Regions from separate parts of the Streptomyces sp. NPDC127129 genome, predicted to be linked through region 1. Evidence: riboswitches for the same ligand, from Rfam matches in the RefSeq annotation. Region 1 holds a riboswitch; each other region holds the start of a gene.

What was found. A riboswitch is a leader RNA that binds a small molecule or an ion and turns the genes downstream of it on or off. The one in region 1 is predicted to bind cyclic di-AMP.
Positions count from the first base shown of each region.
Region 2: it holds a riboswitch for cyclic di-AMP, as region 1 does, so the genes downstream of both, ACFVGW_RS19640 (transglycosylase family protein) here and ACFVGW_RS20445 (C40 family peptidase) in region 1, are expected to answer to the same signal.
Region 3: it holds a riboswitch for cyclic di-AMP, as region 1 does, so the genes downstream of both, ACFVGW_RS30770 (M23 family metallopeptidase) here and ACFVGW_RS20445 (C40 family peptidase) in region 1, are expected to answer to the same signal.
Region 4: it holds a riboswitch for cyclic di-AMP, as region 1 does, so the genes downstream of both, ACFVGW_RS01475 (peptidoglycan DD-metalloendopeptidase family protein) here and ACFVGW_RS20445 (C40 family peptidase) in region 1, are expected to answer to the same signal.

Region 1 covers NZ_JBHXTV010000010.1:103,431-107,590, forward strand. Annotated here, with positions in the region: gene bioB (biotin synthase BioB) at 1-242, opposite strand, end outside; gene ACFVGW_RS20435 (8-amino-7-oxononanoate synthase) at 387-1,553, shown strand; gene ACFVGW_RS20440 (ATP-binding protein) at 1,712-2,170, shown strand; gene ACFVGW_RS20445 (C40 family peptidase) at 2,303-2,779, opposite strand; cyclic di-AMP (ydaO/yuaA leader) riboswitch at 2,783-2,980, opposite strand; gene ACFVGW_RS20450 (hypothetical protein) at 3,295-3,600, opposite strand; gene ACFVGW_RS20455 (ClpP family protease) at 3,608-4,160, opposite strand, start outside.
Region 2 covers NZ_JBHXTV010000009.1:288,104-292,263, reverse strand. Annotated here, with positions in the region: gene ACFVGW_RS19655 (DUF501 domain-containing protein) at 1-107, opposite strand, end outside; gene ACFVGW_RS19650 (septum formation initiator family protein) at 187-660, opposite strand; gene eno (phosphopyruvate hydratase) at 759-2,045, opposite strand; gene ACFVGW_RS19640 (transglycosylase family protein) at 2,366-3,061, opposite strand; cyclic di-AMP (ydaO/yuaA leader) riboswitch at 3,065-3,240, opposite strand; gene ACFVGW_RS19635 (transglycosylase family protein) at 3,500-4,160, opposite strand, start outside.
Region 3 covers NZ_JBHXTV010000019.1:119,876-124,035, reverse strand. Annotated here, with positions in the region: gene ACFVGW_RS30775 (GntR family transcriptional regulator) at 1-350, opposite strand, end outside; gene ACFVGW_RS30770 (M23 family metallopeptidase) at 522-1,307, opposite strand; cyclic di-AMP (ydaO/yuaA leader) riboswitch at 1,320-1,486, opposite strand; gene ACFVGW_RS30765 (M16 family metallopeptidase) at 1,700-3,067, opposite strand; gene ACFVGW_RS30760 (pitrilysin family protein) at 3,094-4,160, opposite strand, start outside.
Region 4 covers NZ_JBHXTV010000001.1:349,734-353,893, forward strand. Annotated here, with positions in the region: gene ACFVGW_RS01475 (peptidoglycan DD-metalloendopeptidase family protein) at 95-1,039, opposite strand; cyclic di-AMP (ydaO/yuaA leader) riboswitch at 1,044-1,230, opposite strand; gene ACFVGW_RS01480 (tyrosine-protein phosphatase) at 1,592-2,404, shown strand; gene ACFVGW_RS01485 (DUF6126 family protein) at 2,420-2,575, opposite strand; gene ACFVGW_RS01490 (helix-turn-helix domain-containing protein) at 2,595-3,242, opposite strand; gene ACFVGW_RS01495 (aspartate aminotransferase family protein) at 3,319-4,160, opposite strand, start outside.

The DNA.
Region 1 (4,160 bases):
CCGGCCGTCGAGCCGAGCCGCTGCGAACAGTACGAGCAGTCCTCGGGACACAGCCCCGACTTCAGATTGACCAGATAGTTCAGCTTCACGCGCCGCCCGAACCACTGACGACGCACCTTGCCGGCGGCGGCCACCACATCGAGGAGTTCGTCGTCGGAGGTCGCCAGTACGGCGAGCGCTTCTTCACGGCTCGGCAGCTCGCGCCGCAGCCCCTTGTCCACCAGCGTGTTCAGCAGGTCCATAAAGGGTGATCCTCGCCTACGGCACACCTCGCGGCCAAGGAGGATCTGAACAAACGAGCCCGATTGAGGTGTGTGCATGGCCACACCCTGTCCCTGGCCGCGGGCGGTTAGGGTCTGTGCGCTGCCTACAAAAGGATCTGCCCCATGCACCGGGACGAGGACACCCGCCGGACCCCGTTCGACTGGACCGACGCGGAGGCGCGCCGCCGTGCGGAGGCGGGTCTCGTCCGCACGCTCCGGCCGCGGGCCGCCGAGTCGGATCTGCTCGACCTGGCGAGCAACGACTACCTCGGACTGACCCACCGCCCGGAGGTCACGGAGGCGGCCGCCGAGGCCGCCCGCCGGTGGGGCGCCGGCTCCACCGGCTCCCGTCTCGTCACCGGCACCACCCGGCTGCACACCCGCCTGGAGCGCGAACTCGCCGACTTCTGCGGTTTCGAGGCGGCTCTCGTCTTCTCCTCCGGCTACACCGCCAATCTCGCCGCGCTCACCGCGCTCAGCGGCCGGGACGCGCTGATCGTCTCCGACGCGGGCAACCACGCCTCGATCGTCGACGGCTGCAGGCTCTCGCGCGCCGAGACGGCGGTGGTCCCGCACGCCGACCCCGAGGCCGTACGCAAGACCCTCCAGGCCCACCCGGAGCGCCGGACCCTCGTGGTCTCCGACTCCGTCTTCTCCGTGGACGGCGACCAGGCCCCGCTGGCCGAGCTGGCGGAGGCCTGCCGCGCCCACGGCGCCGGGCTCGTCGTGGACGACGCCCACGGTCTGGGCGTGCTCGGCGACGGCGGGCGGGGCGGACTGCACGCCGCCGGTCTCTCCGGCGACCCGGACGTCGTCGCCACCGTCACCCTCTCCAAGTCGCTCGGCAGCCAGGGCGGAGCCGTCCTCGGCCCCGCCCGCGTGATCGAGCACCTGGTCAACGCGGCCCGTACGTTCATCTTCGACACCGGCCTCGCCCCGGCCGCCGCGGGCGCCGCCCTGGCGAGCCTTCGGCTGATCCAGGGCGATCCCGGCCTCGCCGAGCGCGCCAGGACCGTCGCCACCACGCTGCACGGGATGGTCACGGCGGCCGGTCTGACCGCCGTGCGCCCGGAGGCGGCCGTCGTCTCGGTCCGTGCCCCCTCGCCCGAGGCGGCGCTGCGGTGGGCCGCCGACTGCCGCGATCAGGGGCTCGTCGTCGGCTGCTTCCGTCCGCCGTCCGTGCCGGACGGTGTCTCGCGGCTGCGGCTCACGGCCCGCGCGGACCTGACGGACGCGCAGATCGAGCAGGCCGTCGCCACGATCGTGCGGACAGCACCTCCGATCGCCTGACCGCAGCCCAAATACGGTCTCTCGTAGCAGAGTTCACCGCTTCGAGCGACAAATATGCACATATCTTGGTGGATCGCCATACGGGACGGCACCATCGGTGGCACTCTGACGCGTAGCGCAATCCGGGCCGGGCCCGGTGGGAAAGGGACAGCGTCGCCATGGCAGACCACCAGGAAGCAACCGTCACTCTGCCGAGCGATCCCGCCTCGGTGTCCGCCGCCCGAAGATATGTCGCCGACGTCCTGACCGGCTGGGGGCTCGCGGAGGCCGGGGGCACCGCCGACACCGTCCGGCTCATCGTCTCCGAACTGGCCACCAACGCGGTCCAGCACACCTTCGGGCAGTCGCCCACGTTCACCGTCGACGTCCGCCTGGAGCGCGAGGAGCAGCTCCACATCGGGGTCACCGACAGCCACCCCCGCTGGCCCAAGCGGCTTCCGGCGGCGGTGCAGCAGGACAACGGCCGGGGGATGGTCATCATCCGCTTCCTGGCGGCCGAGGCCGGCGGGCGGCTCTCCGTCACGCCGACCAGCGAGGGCGGCAAGACGGTCTGGATCAACCTTCCCTGGACCGCCTCGCCGGACCGGATGCTCGCGCCCCAGCCGGCCGGTTCCTGAGGACGAGCGGGTGCGGCGGCGCCACCGCACCCACTGGTCGTGTCAGCTCAGCTCACTCGCCGCACGGCACGCCCCGCTCCGGCGCGGTGTCGTCAGCGGATCCGGCACGGCGTAGGCGCACCCGGCGCGGCGTCAGCGCACCCGGCCGTAATACACCTTGGACGACCAGATCTTGTCGAGCTTCACCCAGGAGCCGGTCTTGGGCGAGTGCCAGATCTTGCCGCTACCCGCGTAGATCCCCACGTGGTAGACCCTTCCACCCGAATGGAAGAACACCAGGTCCCCCTTCTGGCGGCTGGAGGCCTTGATGTGCCGGGTCTTGTTGTACTGCTGCTGCGCGGTACGGGGCAGCGACTTGCCCGCCTTCTTGTACGAGTAGAGCGTGAGCCCCGAGCAGTCGAACCGGGTCGGTCCGGCCGCTCCGTACCTGTAGGGCGATCCCTTCTTGGAGGCGGCGACGTTCAGCGCCTTGCCGGCGTGCGACGTCGCCGCCTGGGCCTCCGGTGCGGCGCCCGGCGCCAGCATCGTGCCGCCGAGGGCGGCGAGGGTGAGAGCCGAGACGGCTCCGGCCCGGGACAGCATGGACGGGACATGAATCTGCGCACTCATGCGCAACCCTTCGTCAGCCGCCTGTGAAGGATGACCTGTCGGGTTCGGGCTGGCGAAGTTGCCCGGCCGCGGCTGCGGCTTCACCCCGAGGAACGGCCCCACTGGCCGGCCGTCCCGTACTGCTCGGGTCCTCCACTCCTGCCGATCCACTCCTGTCGACCAGACATCCGGGACAGCGGCAGGACTCGGCGTCCGCCCGGACCGCCCCGCCGCGGTGGCGGGGGCTTGTCGTCGTGAGGGATCTTGACCCACAACCAGGGCGAAATCCGAGTCGAAACGGCGTTATGTGAGGCTCCTCACGACTGATCCATTCGGGTGGACAGGCAGGTTTCGTGATCTTCGGAGGTTTTGCCGACGAGTCCCGGACCAGGGCTGGAACGTCCGATTCGGCCAGATGCGTACACCTGTTGTGCAACTCACCCCGCACATATGTCGATTCGTCGACTACGCCGAACGGGGGAGCGATTCTGCGGCTCCGCTGCTCCGAGTGGACCTCGACACGACACGCCTGAATGTCAACTCGTCGGAGCCTCCGGCACTGTGACCCGCTGCGCCCGGCGCTCCCCGTCCAACACCCGCAGCGCGCGGGCCAATGTCTCCGCGTGGACCTCCGCCTCCCCGCGGATATGCATCACCGTCAACGCGTCCCGGAGGGCGCTCGCCTTCCCCACCAGGGCCTGTGCCGCCCTCAGCGCCCCATAGGTATGCGCTCCCCTGGATGGATTGATCCGGCCCAGCAGGTCGACGACTTCGAGATACGCGTCGATGAACTCGCCCTCGGCGCGCGTCAGGGCGGGCAGCGGCGGCAGTTCGGGGACCATGACCGGCTCACCGCGTCCCGGCGCCGCCCGACGCCCCCCGGTTCTGGACCACGTGGTCCACCAGGCCGTACGCGGTGGCGGCCGGTGCGTCCAGGACGGTGACGCGGTCGATGTCGGCGTCGATCCGCTCGCGGCTCTGCCCGGTGTGGGCGACCAGGATGCCGGCCAGCATCGCGCGCAGCCGGACCAATTCCGCCGCCTGGATGGCGAGATCGCTCGGCTGCCCCTGCAACGGCTCGTCCGTCGCGGGCTGCTGGAGCACGACCCGGGCCCCGGGCAGCGCGAGCCGCTTGCCGGGGGCGCCGGCCGCGAGCAGTACGGCGGCGGTCGAGACGGCCTGCCCGAGGCAGGTGGTCTCCACGTCGCAGGTGACGATCTGCATCGTGTCGTAGATCGCCGACATGGCGCTGATCGAACCGCCGGGCGAGTTGATGTAGAGCGAGATGTCCCGGTCCGGGTCGGCGTACTCCAGGTGCAGAAGCTGCGCGATGACGTCGTTGGCCGAGGTCTCGTCGATCGGGGTGCCCAGGAAGACGATCCGCTCGTCGAGCAGCTTGGAG
Region 2 (4,160 bases), on a different contig from region 1:
GCGATGGCGCGCAGACCCCGGGGCGGGCGGCCGAGCTGCTGTTCAAAGGCGGCGACGTCCGCCTCGGTCGGCTCGGTGCGTGCGGTCTGCGGAGGGGGCGTTTCCATCGTTGCGTCTTGTCTTCTCGTCGGAGTGTCGTCGGTGGTGGAGGTCGGTCGTGGGGCCGGGGCCGCCGGGCGGCGCGCGCTAGCGGCGCGTGTCCGCGCGGTCGACGCCGTCCCAGAGATCGGAGTACCAGGGCTGCTCGGCGGCACCCTGCTCGGCGCGCCGGGCCCGCTCGGCCTCGGGGTCGTTCACGGTGAAGCCGGTCTCGCCCGGCATCACGTAGTGGAGGTGCTCCCGGGCGAGCCGGCGGACGTACGCGGGGTCCTGGAGGCGGGCCTTCTCGTCCCGCAGCCTCTCGACCCGCGCGGCGGCGTCGTCGGCCTGGCGCTCCTGCTCGGCGATCTCGCCGCGCTGGGAGACGTACTGGCGCATGGGGTACGCGAGCGCGACGACCAGCGAGCAGACCACCAGGGCGAGGAAGGCCGCCCGTCCGGTGAGCCGGGAGCGGCGCGCCTGACGGCGGGTCTGGGAGCGGTAGACACGGGCGGCGGTCTGCTCGCCGAGCAGCCTGATCCTGGTCGCGGTCGAGAACCGGTCCCGGTCCTTCGCGGCCATCTCCAGTCGCCTCCCCTGTGTCGTCCCGTAACGCGTGCGTCCCCGCACACGGTACGGGACCGGGTGCGGGGACGTACGGAACCGAGGGTTCTCGGCGATCAGCCCTTGAAGCGCGGGAAGGCGCTGCGGCCGGCGTAGACGGCCGCGTCGTCGAGGATCTCCTCGATGCGCAGGAGCTGGTTGTACTTGGCGACGCGCTCGGAGCGGGCCGGGGCGCCGGTCTTGATCTGGCCGCAGTTGGTGGCGACGGCGAGGTCGGCGATGGTGACGTCCTCGGTCTCGCCGGAGCGGTGGGACATCATGCACTTGAAGCCGTTGCGCTGGGCCAGCTCGACGGCGTCCAGGGTCTCGGTCAGCGAACCGATCTGGTTGACCTTGACGAGCAGCGCGTTGGCGGCGCCGTCCTCGATGCCGCGGGCCAGGCGCTCCGGGTTGGTGACGAAGAGGTCGTCGCCGACGATCTGGACCTTGGTGCCCAGCTTGTCGGTGAGGACCTTCCAGCCGGCCCAGTCGTCCTCGAACAGCGGGTCCTCGATGGAGACGAGCGGGTACGCGGAGACGAGCTCCTCGTAGTACTCGGTCATCTCGGCGGCCGAGCGGGACTTGCCCTCGAACTCGTACGAGCCGTCCTTGTAGAACTCGGACGCGGCGACGTCGAGCGCCAGCGCGATGTCCTTGCCCGGGACGTAGCCGGCCTGCTTGATGGCCTCCAGGATGAGGTCGAGCGCCTCGCGGTTGGAGTCCAGGTTCGGGGCGAAGCCGCCCTCGTCGCCGAGGCCGGTGGACAGGCCCTTGGTCTTCAGGACGGACTTGAGGGTGTGGTAGACCTCGGTGCCCCAGCGCAGGGCCTCGGAGAAGGACTCCGCGCCGATCGGCGCGATCATGAACTCCTGGATGTCCACGTTGGAGTCGGCGTGCGAGCCGCCGTTCAGGATGTTCATCATCGGAACGGGCAGCAGGTGCGCGTTCGGGCCGCCGAGGTAGCGGAAGAGCGGGAGGTCGGAGGCCTCGGACGCGGCGTGCGCGACGGCGAGGGAGACGCCGAGGATGGCGTTGGCGCCGAGGGAGGCCTTGTTGTCCGTGGCGTCCAGGTCGAACATGGCCTGGTCGATGAGGCGCTGCTCGGTGGCGTCGTAGCCGACGAGCTCCGGGCCGATCTGCTCGATCACGGCGAGGACGGCCTTCTCGACGCCCTTGCCCTGGTAGCGGTTCTTGTCTCCGTCACGGAGCTCAATGGCCTCGAACGCACCGGTGGAGGCACCGGACGGAACGGCAGCACGGCCGGTGCTGCCGTCGTCGAGGCCGACCTCGACCTCGACCGTGGGGTTGCCTCGGGAGTCCAGGATTTCCCGGGCTACGACGACGTCGATGGACGGCACGAGCATCTCCTTCTGGGATGTGACGCTAGATGTGACGCTTGCGGTGCAGGGTCGCTTTGGCCTTGCGACAAGAGCCTAACCGGCTCCGGGGCTCCCGCCCGCCGGGCGCCCGCCCCGTGGGACGAAAAAGGACCCAAGGGCACGCATCCACGGCCAAAGCGCCCCAGAACTACTCGGCGGTAACTCCGCGGGGCCCCGCCCCCGGGCCCGGGAACGCGGAACCCCGGCCCGGAGCGCACGGGGGAAGAGCGCTCCGGACCGGGGTGGTCACCGCGGGAGGGTCGTCGGACCCGTGTGAGCCGCCGGACTCACGCGGGCCGCGGGCCTCACTTCAGGTGAAGCTGCTGGCCCGGGTAGATCAGGTCGGCGTCCTCGACGACGTCCTTGTTGAGCTCGAAGAGCTTCGCCCAGCCGCCCTTGACGTCGTGGGCGGCGGCGATGGTGCTCAGGGTGTCGCCGGCGGCGACCTTGTACTCGCCGTCGCCCTTCTTGACCTTCTTGCCGGTCGGGGTGGTGACGGTCTTCTTGGACTCGGCCTTCTTCGGCGCGGTCCGGGTCTCGCTGCGGGTCGTCGGCTGCTCGGCCTGACGCTCCTGCTTCGGGGCGGCCGGCTCGGCCGGCGCGCTCTCGGCGGCACCACCGGTGTAGGCGGCACCGGAGAGGCCGACGCCGCAGCTCGGCCAGGCACCCTTGCCCTGTCCGGCGAGGACCTTCTCGGCGATGGTGATCTGCTGCGACTTCGAGGCCTGGTCGGCGGTGGCGGCGTAGGCGGTGCCACCGTAGGCGGCCCAGGTGGAGGCGGAGAACTGCAGGCCGCCGTAGTAGCCGTTGCCGGTGTTGATGGACCAGTTGCCACCGGACTCGCACTGGGCGACCTTGTCCCACTCGGAGGCCGTGGCGGCCGAGGCCGAACCGGCGGTCATCAGCGGGGCGGCGACGGCGACACCGGCGATACCGGCGAGAGCGACGGCGCGGGTGGCCTTGGAGGCACGACGGTGTTTGCCCTTGGCGGAAAACAGCATGGAACTTCTCCTCACCGACGCCTGCGAGGTGAGCTGTCGGGTTCGGGCCATGTGAGTTGCCCGGCCGCGCGACCTTGCGCGCGGCTTCACCCCAAGCCGGTCCTCCGGCCGTCTGTCTCAACGGCCGGGGGCGGCACTTACCTTGGGTCCCCCGCTCCTGCCTACGGCGCTTGACGCGACGACTGTTCCCATCGGCCGACGGCAGGATTCGGCGTTTCGGTCGACGGGGCCCGCGGTGGCGAGCGGTCCTGACCGTAGACACAGACCCGGGGGAAGTTCAAAGAGGCCCAGGTCGGACATTTCACCCCTACTCGCCAGGGGACGAAGGGTGTTTACGCAGGTGAGAGGTGACGGAAGCCGAGTTTATGGACGGGACGCGCCAGTTGAGACAAAGAGACCCATGTCTCACTGGCGCAGAACCGGACATACGGCCCTGAACTACCCCTGGTTCGCAGCCGAACCGAGGCCGAGGTCGAGGCTCTGGCCAGGGAGGATCAGGTCCGGATCGGCACCGACCGTCGAACGGTTGGCGTCGTAGAGGGCGCCCCAGCCGCCCGGGAGTTCGTTCTGCTGGGCGATCTCGGAGAGACTGTCGCCCGACTTGACGGTGTATTCACCGATCGCCCCGGATATGTCCTGAGCAGCGGTGTTGTCCAAACTGCCGGAAGAGCCCTTATTGCCCTTCTCGCCCTTGTTGCCCTTCTCGCCCTTGTTGCCCTGCTCCGGCACGCCCGCCTCGGCGTCCGCGTCGGATGTCGGGGTGTCAGTCGGCGCGGCGTGGCGACCCTTTTCGCCACTCTCGCCCGGATTGACCGATTCCTCCGGAGCCGCGTCACCGCGGTGCTTCCCCGTGCCCGGGGTCTCCGACGTGCTCGGCGCGGTGGGCGTGGTGGACGTCTCGGGTGTGGCGGACGGCTCACCCGCCCCGTCACCGCTTCCGTTCCCCTTCCCGTTGCCCCTGCCCGGCGTGGCGGTCTCGGAGGCGTCGGCGTCGGGCGACGTCGTCTCGGAACCGGTCGGCAGGCCCGCGGTCCGGTTCGACTCGGGGAGGGGGCCCGTGGGCTCCACCGGCTTCACCGCCGGGCCCGGGTCGACGTCC
Region 3 (4,160 bases), on a different contig from region 1:
TGCCTGGCCCGCTCCTGCCCCAGCCTGACCAGGCCCCGCAGCACCTTGAGGTGCGCCTCGGTGCGGCGCTGCGCGGCGCGCGCGGCCCCCAGCGGCTCCAGCAGGGACCGTACGTCCAGCAGGTCCGCCGCCTCCTGCTCGGTGGGCTCGGCGACCTGGGCTCCCGCGTGGCGGCGGGTGATCACGAAGCCCTCTGACTCCAGGGTGCGCAGCGCCTCGCGGACGGGGACGCGGGAGACTCCGTACCGGCGGGCGAGCTGCTCCTCGGTCAGCCGGCTGCCGCGCTCGAAGACCCCGGTGACGATGTCGTCCCGGATCGCCGTGCATACAGAGTGCGCGGGAATGCGCATGTTCGACCTCCGCCTTGATCCGCGCGAAACCGGTTCTCCGGCGACTCTATTGCAGCAGGGCATTGTTTCCGACGGCTCCGCAGGAACCATGGATATGTTTTTGGTCAGCGAAAAGCCCCGGCTCGGTACGAGCCGGGGCTTTTCTGAGAAGCCGGGAAAGACCTCGAACGGTCAGACGTTCACACCGCGCGCACGGAGGTACGCGATCGGGTTGATGTCGGAGCCGTACTCGGCGGTGGTGCGGGCCTCGAAGTGGAGGTGCGGACCCGTGGAGTTGCCGGTCGAGCCCGAGATGCCTATCTGCTGGCCCGGGGTGACGGACTGGCCGACCCCGACACTGATGGCGGAGAGGTGACCGTACTGGGTGTACGTGCCGTCGTTCATCCGGATGACGACGTTGTTGCCGTACGCACCGCCCCAGCCGGCCTCGACGACGGTGCCGGAGCCGACGGAGACGACCTTGGTGCCGGAGGCGGCGTGGAAGTCGACACCGGAGTGGCTGCCCGAGGACCAGAGCGCACCGCCGGTCTTGTAGCCGGTGCTGACGTACGAGCCGGCCACGGGGAGCTGGAAGGAGTTCAGGCGCTTGCGCTCGGCCTCACGGGCGGCGCGCTCCCTGGCCTCGCGGATCTCCTTGGCGCGGGCCTCCGCCTTGCGCTTGGCCTCGGCCTTGGCGCGGGCCTCCGCCTTGCGCTTCGCCTCGGCCTCGGCGGCCTCGCGCTCCTGGGCGGCGGCCTGGGCGTCGACGGTGGCGGCGAGCGAGTCGGCGGCGATGATCTGGGTCAGCCCGGTGTCCTCGACGGAGGGGGCAGCGTCCGCGTCGACGGCGAATGCCGGGGAGGCGAGGGTTCCGATGACGCCGGTCGTGGCGAGGGTCGCGACGCCGGCGATGCCGGCGCTGCGGCGCGACAGACGGCTCGGACCACGGTGCTTCCCGGTGGCACGGGTGAACGCCATGTAGGGGCTGTTCCTTTCCTTCCTTCTCGCCTACCGGGTTAGCTGACGGGTTCGGAGCAGGAAGGTCTCCTACGGGCCCCTCCGCAGGGATGCGAAGGCGTCCGATTCACCCCAGGGACTTCGTGTGGGTCCCCGGCTCCCCAGGCTCACGCCTGACGGGGACTCGGCGATGACTGTCCGATGCCGCGGGTGCGGCGGAGTGCAACTGGCGAACAGCCGGATTGACGGTATGCGGACCATCTTTCAATAACCAAACAGACACGGCCGTTTGTAAGACATGCCACAGGGCATACGCCCACCCTCTGCTGCAATACGGACAAAGAGGAGGACCCCGACGTACCGTGACGTCGGGGTCCTCCTCTGCCGCCGGACGCGGCGGCGCGACGGCTCAATCAGCCGGTGACGACGGTCACTTCCCCGATACCGAGGGCGCGCACCGGCTCCTCGATCTCCGAGGCGTCACCCACGAGCACCGTGACGAGACGGTCCACGGGGAAGGCGTTGACGACCGCGGCCGTCGCCTCCACCGTGCCGGTCTCGGCGAGGCGCGCGTACAACTGCGCCTGGAAATCGTCCGGAAGGTGCTGCTCGACCTGGTCGGCGAGGGTCCCGGCGACCGAGGCGGCGGTCTCGTACTTGAGCGGCGCCACGCCCACCAGGTTCTGCACGGCCACATCACGCTCGGCGTCCGTCAGGCCTTCCGCGGCGAGGGTGCGCAGCACCTTCCACAGGTCGTCAAGTGCCGGGCCGGTGTTGGGGGTGTCGACGGAGCCGCTGATGGCGAGCATCGAGGCGCCGTTGCCCTCGCCGTCGGAGCGCAGCACCTGGCCGAAGGCACGGACACCGTAGGTGTAGCCCTTCTCCTCGCGCAGGACACGGTCCAGGCGGGAGGTGAGCGTGCCACCGAGGCAGTACGTGCCGAGGACCTGGGCCGGCCAGACGCGGTCGTGCCGGTCGGCGCCGACACGGCCGATCAGCAGCTGGGTCTGGACGGCACCCGGGCGGTCGACGATGACCACGCGGCCGGTGTCGTCGGCCGTGATCGGCGGGACCGGGCGGGGCTCGGCGGTGTTCCCCGTCCAGGCGCCGAGGGTCTCGGCGAGCACCTTGTCCAGGTCCACGTCGGTCAGGTCGCCGACGACCACGGCCGTGGCCGTGGAGGGACGCATGTGCGCGTCGAAGAACGCGCGGACGGCGGCGGCGTCGATCGCCTCCACGGTCTCCTCGGTGCCCTGGCGCGGCCGGGACATCCGCGAGTCGGCCGGGAAGAGCTCCTTGGAGAGCTGCTTGGCCGCCCGGCGGGCCGGGTTGGCCGCCTCGTGCGGGATCTCGTCGAGCCGGTTGCGCACCAGGCGCTCGACCTCGGTCTCGAGGAACGCCGGGGCGATCAGGGCCTCGGAGAGCAGCCCGAGCGCCTTGGGCAGCCGGGAGACGGGGACCTCCAGGGAGACCCGTACACCCGGGTGGTCGGCGTGCGCGTCGAGCGTGGCGCCGCAGCGCTCCAGCTCGGCCGCGAACTCCTCGGCGGTGTGCTGGTCCGTGCCCTCGGAGAGCGCGCGGGCCATGATCGTGGCGACACCGTCGAGACCCGCGGGCTCGGCCTCCAGCGGCGCGTCGAGGAAGATCTCGACGGCGACGACCTGCTGGCCGGGGCGGTGGCAGCGCAGCACCGTCAGGCCGTTGTCCAGCGCTCCGCGGTCCGGGGCCGGGAAGGCCCAGGGCCTGGCGGTGCCCGGCTCCGGCTGCGGGTGGAACGTCATGCTCGTCAAAGACGCGGCAGCGTCGGTCACTGGTCCGCTCCCTCTTCCTCGTCGCTGTCGGCCGTCTCGGCGTCGTTCTGTTCGGTGCCGACCGGCTCATAGACCAGCACCGCGCGGTTGTCCGGGCGCAGCCGGGCCGCGGCGACGGCCCGCACCTCCTCGGCGGTGACGTCGAGGACCCGGTTGACGGCGGTCAGGGCGAGCTGCGGGTCGCCGAACAGGACCGCGTAGCGGCAGAGTTCGTCGGCGCGGCCCGCGACCGTACCGAGCCGGTCCAGCCACTCGCGCTCCAACTGGGCCTGCGCGCGCTCCATCTCCTCGGGCGTCGGGCCGTCGGCGGCGAACCGGGCCAGCTCCTCGTCGACGGCGGCCTCGATCTCGGGCACCTCGACCCCGCCGGACGTCTTGACGTCCAGCCAGCCGAGCGAGGGCGCGCCGGCCAGGCGGAGGAGACCGAAGCCGGCGGCCACGGCCGTACGGTCGCGGCGGACCAGACGGTTGTGGAGCCGGGACGACTCGCCGCCGCCGAGGACGGTCAGGGCGAGGTCGGCGGCGTCGCACTCGCGCGTGCCGTCGTGCGGAAGCCGGTAGGCGGCCATCAGCGCGCGGGCCGGGACCTCCTCCTCGACGACCTCGCGCAGCTGCTCCCCGAGGACCTCGGGCAGCGTGCCGTCGCGCGGGGGCAGCTTGCCGTCGTGGGACGGGATGGAGCCGAAGTACTTCTCGACCCAGGCCAGGGTCTGCGCCGGGTCGATGTCGCCGACGACCGAGAGGACCGCGTTGTTCGGCGCGTAGTACGTGCGGAAGAAGGCCCGCGCGTCCTCCAGCGTCGCCGCGTCCAGGTCGGCCATGGAGCCGATCGGCGTGTGGTGGTAGGGGTGGCCCTCGGGGTAGGCCAGCGCGGTCAGCTTCTCGAAGGCCGTGCCGTAGGGCACGTTGTCGTACCGCTGGCGGCGCTCGTTCTTGACGACGTCCCGCTGGTTCTCCATGGACTCGTCGTCCAGGGCGGCGAGCAGCGAGCCCATGCGGTCCGCCTCCAGCCAGAGCGCGAGCTCCAGCTGGTGCGTGGGCATGGTCTCGAAGTAGTTGGTGC
Region 4 (4,160 bases), on a different contig from region 1:
GATACGCCACCGGTCAAGATTCCACCAAGCCGGAATACGCGCGTGGGGGCCCGGCACTGGTAAGTGCCGGGCCCCCACGGGTGCTGTCGGTGCGTCAGATGCTGACGCCGTGCGAGCGCAGGTAGGCCAGCGGGTCGATGTCCGAGCCGTAGCCGGGTCCGGTGCGGATCTCGAAGTGCAGGTGCGGACCGGTGGAGTTGCCGGTCGAGCCGGAGAGACCGATCTCCTGGCCACCGGTGACGGTCTGGCCGGCGGAGACGTTCAGGGAGGAGAGATGGGCGTACTGCGAGAACGTGCCGTCGGCGTGCTGGATGACGACCTCGTTGCCGTACGAGCCGCTGTTGCCCGCGGAGTAGACGGTGCCCGCGCCGACGGCCTTCACCGAGGTGCCGGAGGAGGCGATGAAGTCGACACCGGTGTGGTAGCCGGAGGACCACATGGCGCCGGAGGCGCGGTACGGGGTGGAGATGCCGCCGCCGACGGGGGCGACCCAGCCGGAGGAGGATGCCTGCGCGGGGGCGGACGCCGGGGCGGCGGTGCCGGCCGGGTCACGCTCGGCGGAGCGGGAGGCGCGCGTGTCGGAGGAGGGCTTCTCCGCCTTCGGAGCGGCCTTGGGGGCCTTCTTCGGAGCGGCCTTGGGCGCCGCCTTGGCGGTCGACTTGGCGCCGAGGGTGAGCTTCATGCCGGGAAGGATCAGCGACGGGTTCTCGCCGACGACCTGGCGGTTGTCCGTGTAGAGCTTCTTCCAGCCGCCCGCGAGGTGGTGCTCGGCGGCGATCTTCGACAGGTAGTCGCCACGGACGACGGAGTACGTCTTCGGCTTGGCGGTCTTCCCGGCGGCCGGGGCCTTGGCGGGGGTCGCGGCGACGGAGGCGACGGCCTGGTGGGACGTCACGGACGGGGCGGCCTTGTCGGCGGCGTGAGCGCCGGTCGCACCGAGCAGGGGCAGGGCGACGACGGCGCCACCCGTACCGGCGGCGACGAATCCACGCGTGAGCGGGTTGGCCTTGGGACGGCGGTGCTTACCCTTTGCGGGCATGGCGAATTCCTCTCCGTCGCCTGCGAGGTGAGCTGTCGGGTTCGGACTGGAGATGTCCGGCCGCTTTTCACGCGGCTTCACCCCGAGCCGTCCGGAACGACCGGAACGGCGTACTACCTGGGTCCCCCGCTCCTGCCGTACGTGGGTGGGTGCGGATTCCGGGCGGTGGCAGGATTCGGCGGGTCCGACCGGATTGAGCGTGACGCTAGACGAGCGGGTCGAGGCGAACAAGCCGCCTCTTTTCGTTCGCAATCATGGGATGCAAATTCACACCGGATTCCGGTCACCCTCCGTGGAGGGCGGGACCTCGATCTCCTTTTCCGCTACGGGGATTGCACAAGACGATCAGGCACGGTCCGTCACCTCTATGACGCTGCTCACGCGCCGAATCCCATCTCCCCTGCAACCAGGGCGCGTTATACCTAAGGGCCCAATTCGGACAGAACACCCATTCCCATACCCCGGGGGTAGGCGGAGGCCCGGTCACCCGGGATGATTGGCCCAGGAATCGATCAGCAGTCGATCCCGATCCGCCAACCTTCAGGAGCACTCGTGACGCAGCAGCTGCCGCAGGTCCCGTCGACCGAACCCGAGCTCACCGGGGTGCGCAACTTCAGGGACGTGGGCGGACTGCCGACCGTGGACGGCGGTTCGGTGCGGTTCGGCCGCCTTTTCCGCAGCGGCCACCTGGCGCACGCCACCGAGCAGGACGCGGCGTTCCTCTCCACCCTCGGGCTGCACACGATCTTCGACTTCCGCAATGTGGCCGACCGCAAGATCGAGGGCCCGGACGTCGAACTGCCCGGCGTGCGGAACGTGAACATACCGCTCAACGACCCGGCTGACGGCAAGGAGTTCTGGAGGCTGGTCAGGACCGGCGAGCTGGAGCAGCTCCGCGGCATCCTCGGCGACGGCAAGGCGGCGGCGCGAATGTCCGATTCGTACCGGAAGATGATTGTCGAGCGGACGGCGGAGCACAGCGGCATCCTGCACGCGATGGCCGAGGACAGCGTCCCGGCGCTGATGCACTGCGCGGCCGGGAAGGACCGCGCCGGCCTCTCCATCGCCATCTCCCTGCTCGCGGTGGGCGTGGAGCACGAGGCCATCGAGGCCGACTACGTGAAGTCGAACGACCCGCACCGCCGCTACAAGGTGCAGCGCAGCTCCACCTCCGCGGACGCCATGTCGCCCGAGGTGATGGAGCTGCTCAGCCCGCTCTTCGACGCACGGGTCGAGTATCTGCGGGCCGCGTTCGAGACGATGACGCAGACCTGGGGGACGGTCGAGGGCTACCTCACGGACGGCCTGAAGCTCGCCCCGGAGACGCGGGCGCGGCTGCGTGAGCGTCTCGTCGTCGAGGTGTGACCCGGCCCCCGGCCGCTACTGGTTCTGGCCTCCGAGCATGAAGAGCAGATAGAGGAAGCCGGCGAAGAGGTGCCCGGCCACCAGATAGGCGAAGAGCCGGAGCACCAGCCCCTTGGGGAACTTGCCGGCCTCGCGCTCCTCACCGGTGACCGGTGCGGACTTCTCGGACATATCGACCCCTTTCCAGGGCTCAGCGCAGATGCGGGGCGCCGTCGCCGAGGCACAGCTCGGCGGCGGGGCTCTGCATGAGCGTGTGGACGAAGAGCAGCTCGGCCCCGCCGCGGCCGACGGCGCCGATGCGGTGCGGGGTGAGCGAGTCGAAGTGGGCGCTGTCCCCCGGATCCAGGACGTGCACGGCGTCGCCGAGGGCGAGACGCACCTGCCCGTCGAGGACGTGGAGCCACTCCTCGCCGGGGTGGACGCGCACGATGTCGGCCTTGGTGGCGTACGGGACGTGCACGCGGAGCGCCTGCAGGGCGCGGCCCGGCCCGCCGGCCTGGCGGTAGGTCCAGCCGTCGGCCTCGACGGGTTCGGACCGGTCCGCCCGGACGATCGGATCACGCTCGGGCGGAACCTCGCCCAGGAGCTCGGAGACCGTCGTACCGTAGATACGGGCGAGGGCGAGGAGCATCGGGAGCGAGGGCTGCCGGTGGCCCGTTTCGAGCCGGGAGAGATGGGCCGGGGAGAGCCCGGCCCGCTGGGCGGCGGCCTCCAGGGTCAGCCCGCGGCGTCTGCGCAGGGCGCGGAGCTGCGGCGCGACGTGCGGTGCGTCCGGCAGGGCGTCGGACGCGTCCGGTGCGGCGGGGTCCGCGGCCTGCTCCCCGTGGAGGTGTGCCATGCCTCCATTCCGCCAGGAACTTTCCTCTGAGGCAAGTTTCTTGCCCCAGAGGCAAAAGCCCATGCCGTCCCGGCGGTCAGCGTTGCGCGACCGCCTGCTTGACCAGCGTCTTTCCGAAGTCCCACATCAGCCCGCCGCCCCCGTGGGCGTCGTCCATCACAGCCGTGAAAGCGGTCACGAAGCGGTCCACGTCCGCCTCGTCGATGATCAGCGGCGGAATGAGCTTGATCACCTCCAGGTGGTCCCCCGACACCTGGGTCAGGATCCGGTGGCGCTGGAGCAGCGGCACGACGACCATCTGCGCGAAGAGACCCTTCCGGGCGGCCTGCAGCATCGTCCACCGGCTGCGCAGGGCCAGCGAGGACGGCCGGCCGAACTCGATCCCGATCATCAGGCCCCGTCCGCGGATCTCGTGCAGCAGCTCGTAGCGGGGCACGAGCTCCTTGAGGCGTGCGGAGAGCAGCTCGCCGATCCGGCGCGCGTGCGCCACCGTCCCCTCGTTCTCCATGACCGAGAGCACGGCGAGCCCGGCGGCCATGGCCTGCGCGTTGGACCCGAAGCTGGCGGAGTGGACGAGGACGCGGTCCATGGACGAGTAGACCTTCTTGAAGATCCAGTCCTTGCCGAGCGTCGCGCCGACCGGCACGTACCCGCCGGAGAGCGCCTTGGCGACGCAGAGCAGGTCCGGTTCGACGCCGTCCTCGTGCTGGTACGCGTAAAAGTCCCCGGTCCTGCCGAGACCGGTCTGCACCTCGTCGGCGATCAGCACGGCCCCGTGCCGGTGCAGCAGCTCCTGCGCGGCACGCAGGAAGCCGGGCGGGGCCTCGTGCACTCCCTTGCCCTGGATGGGTTCGACGACGAACCCGGCGACATCGCCCTTGCGCAGCTCGCGCTCCAGAGCGTCCAGGTCGCCGAGCC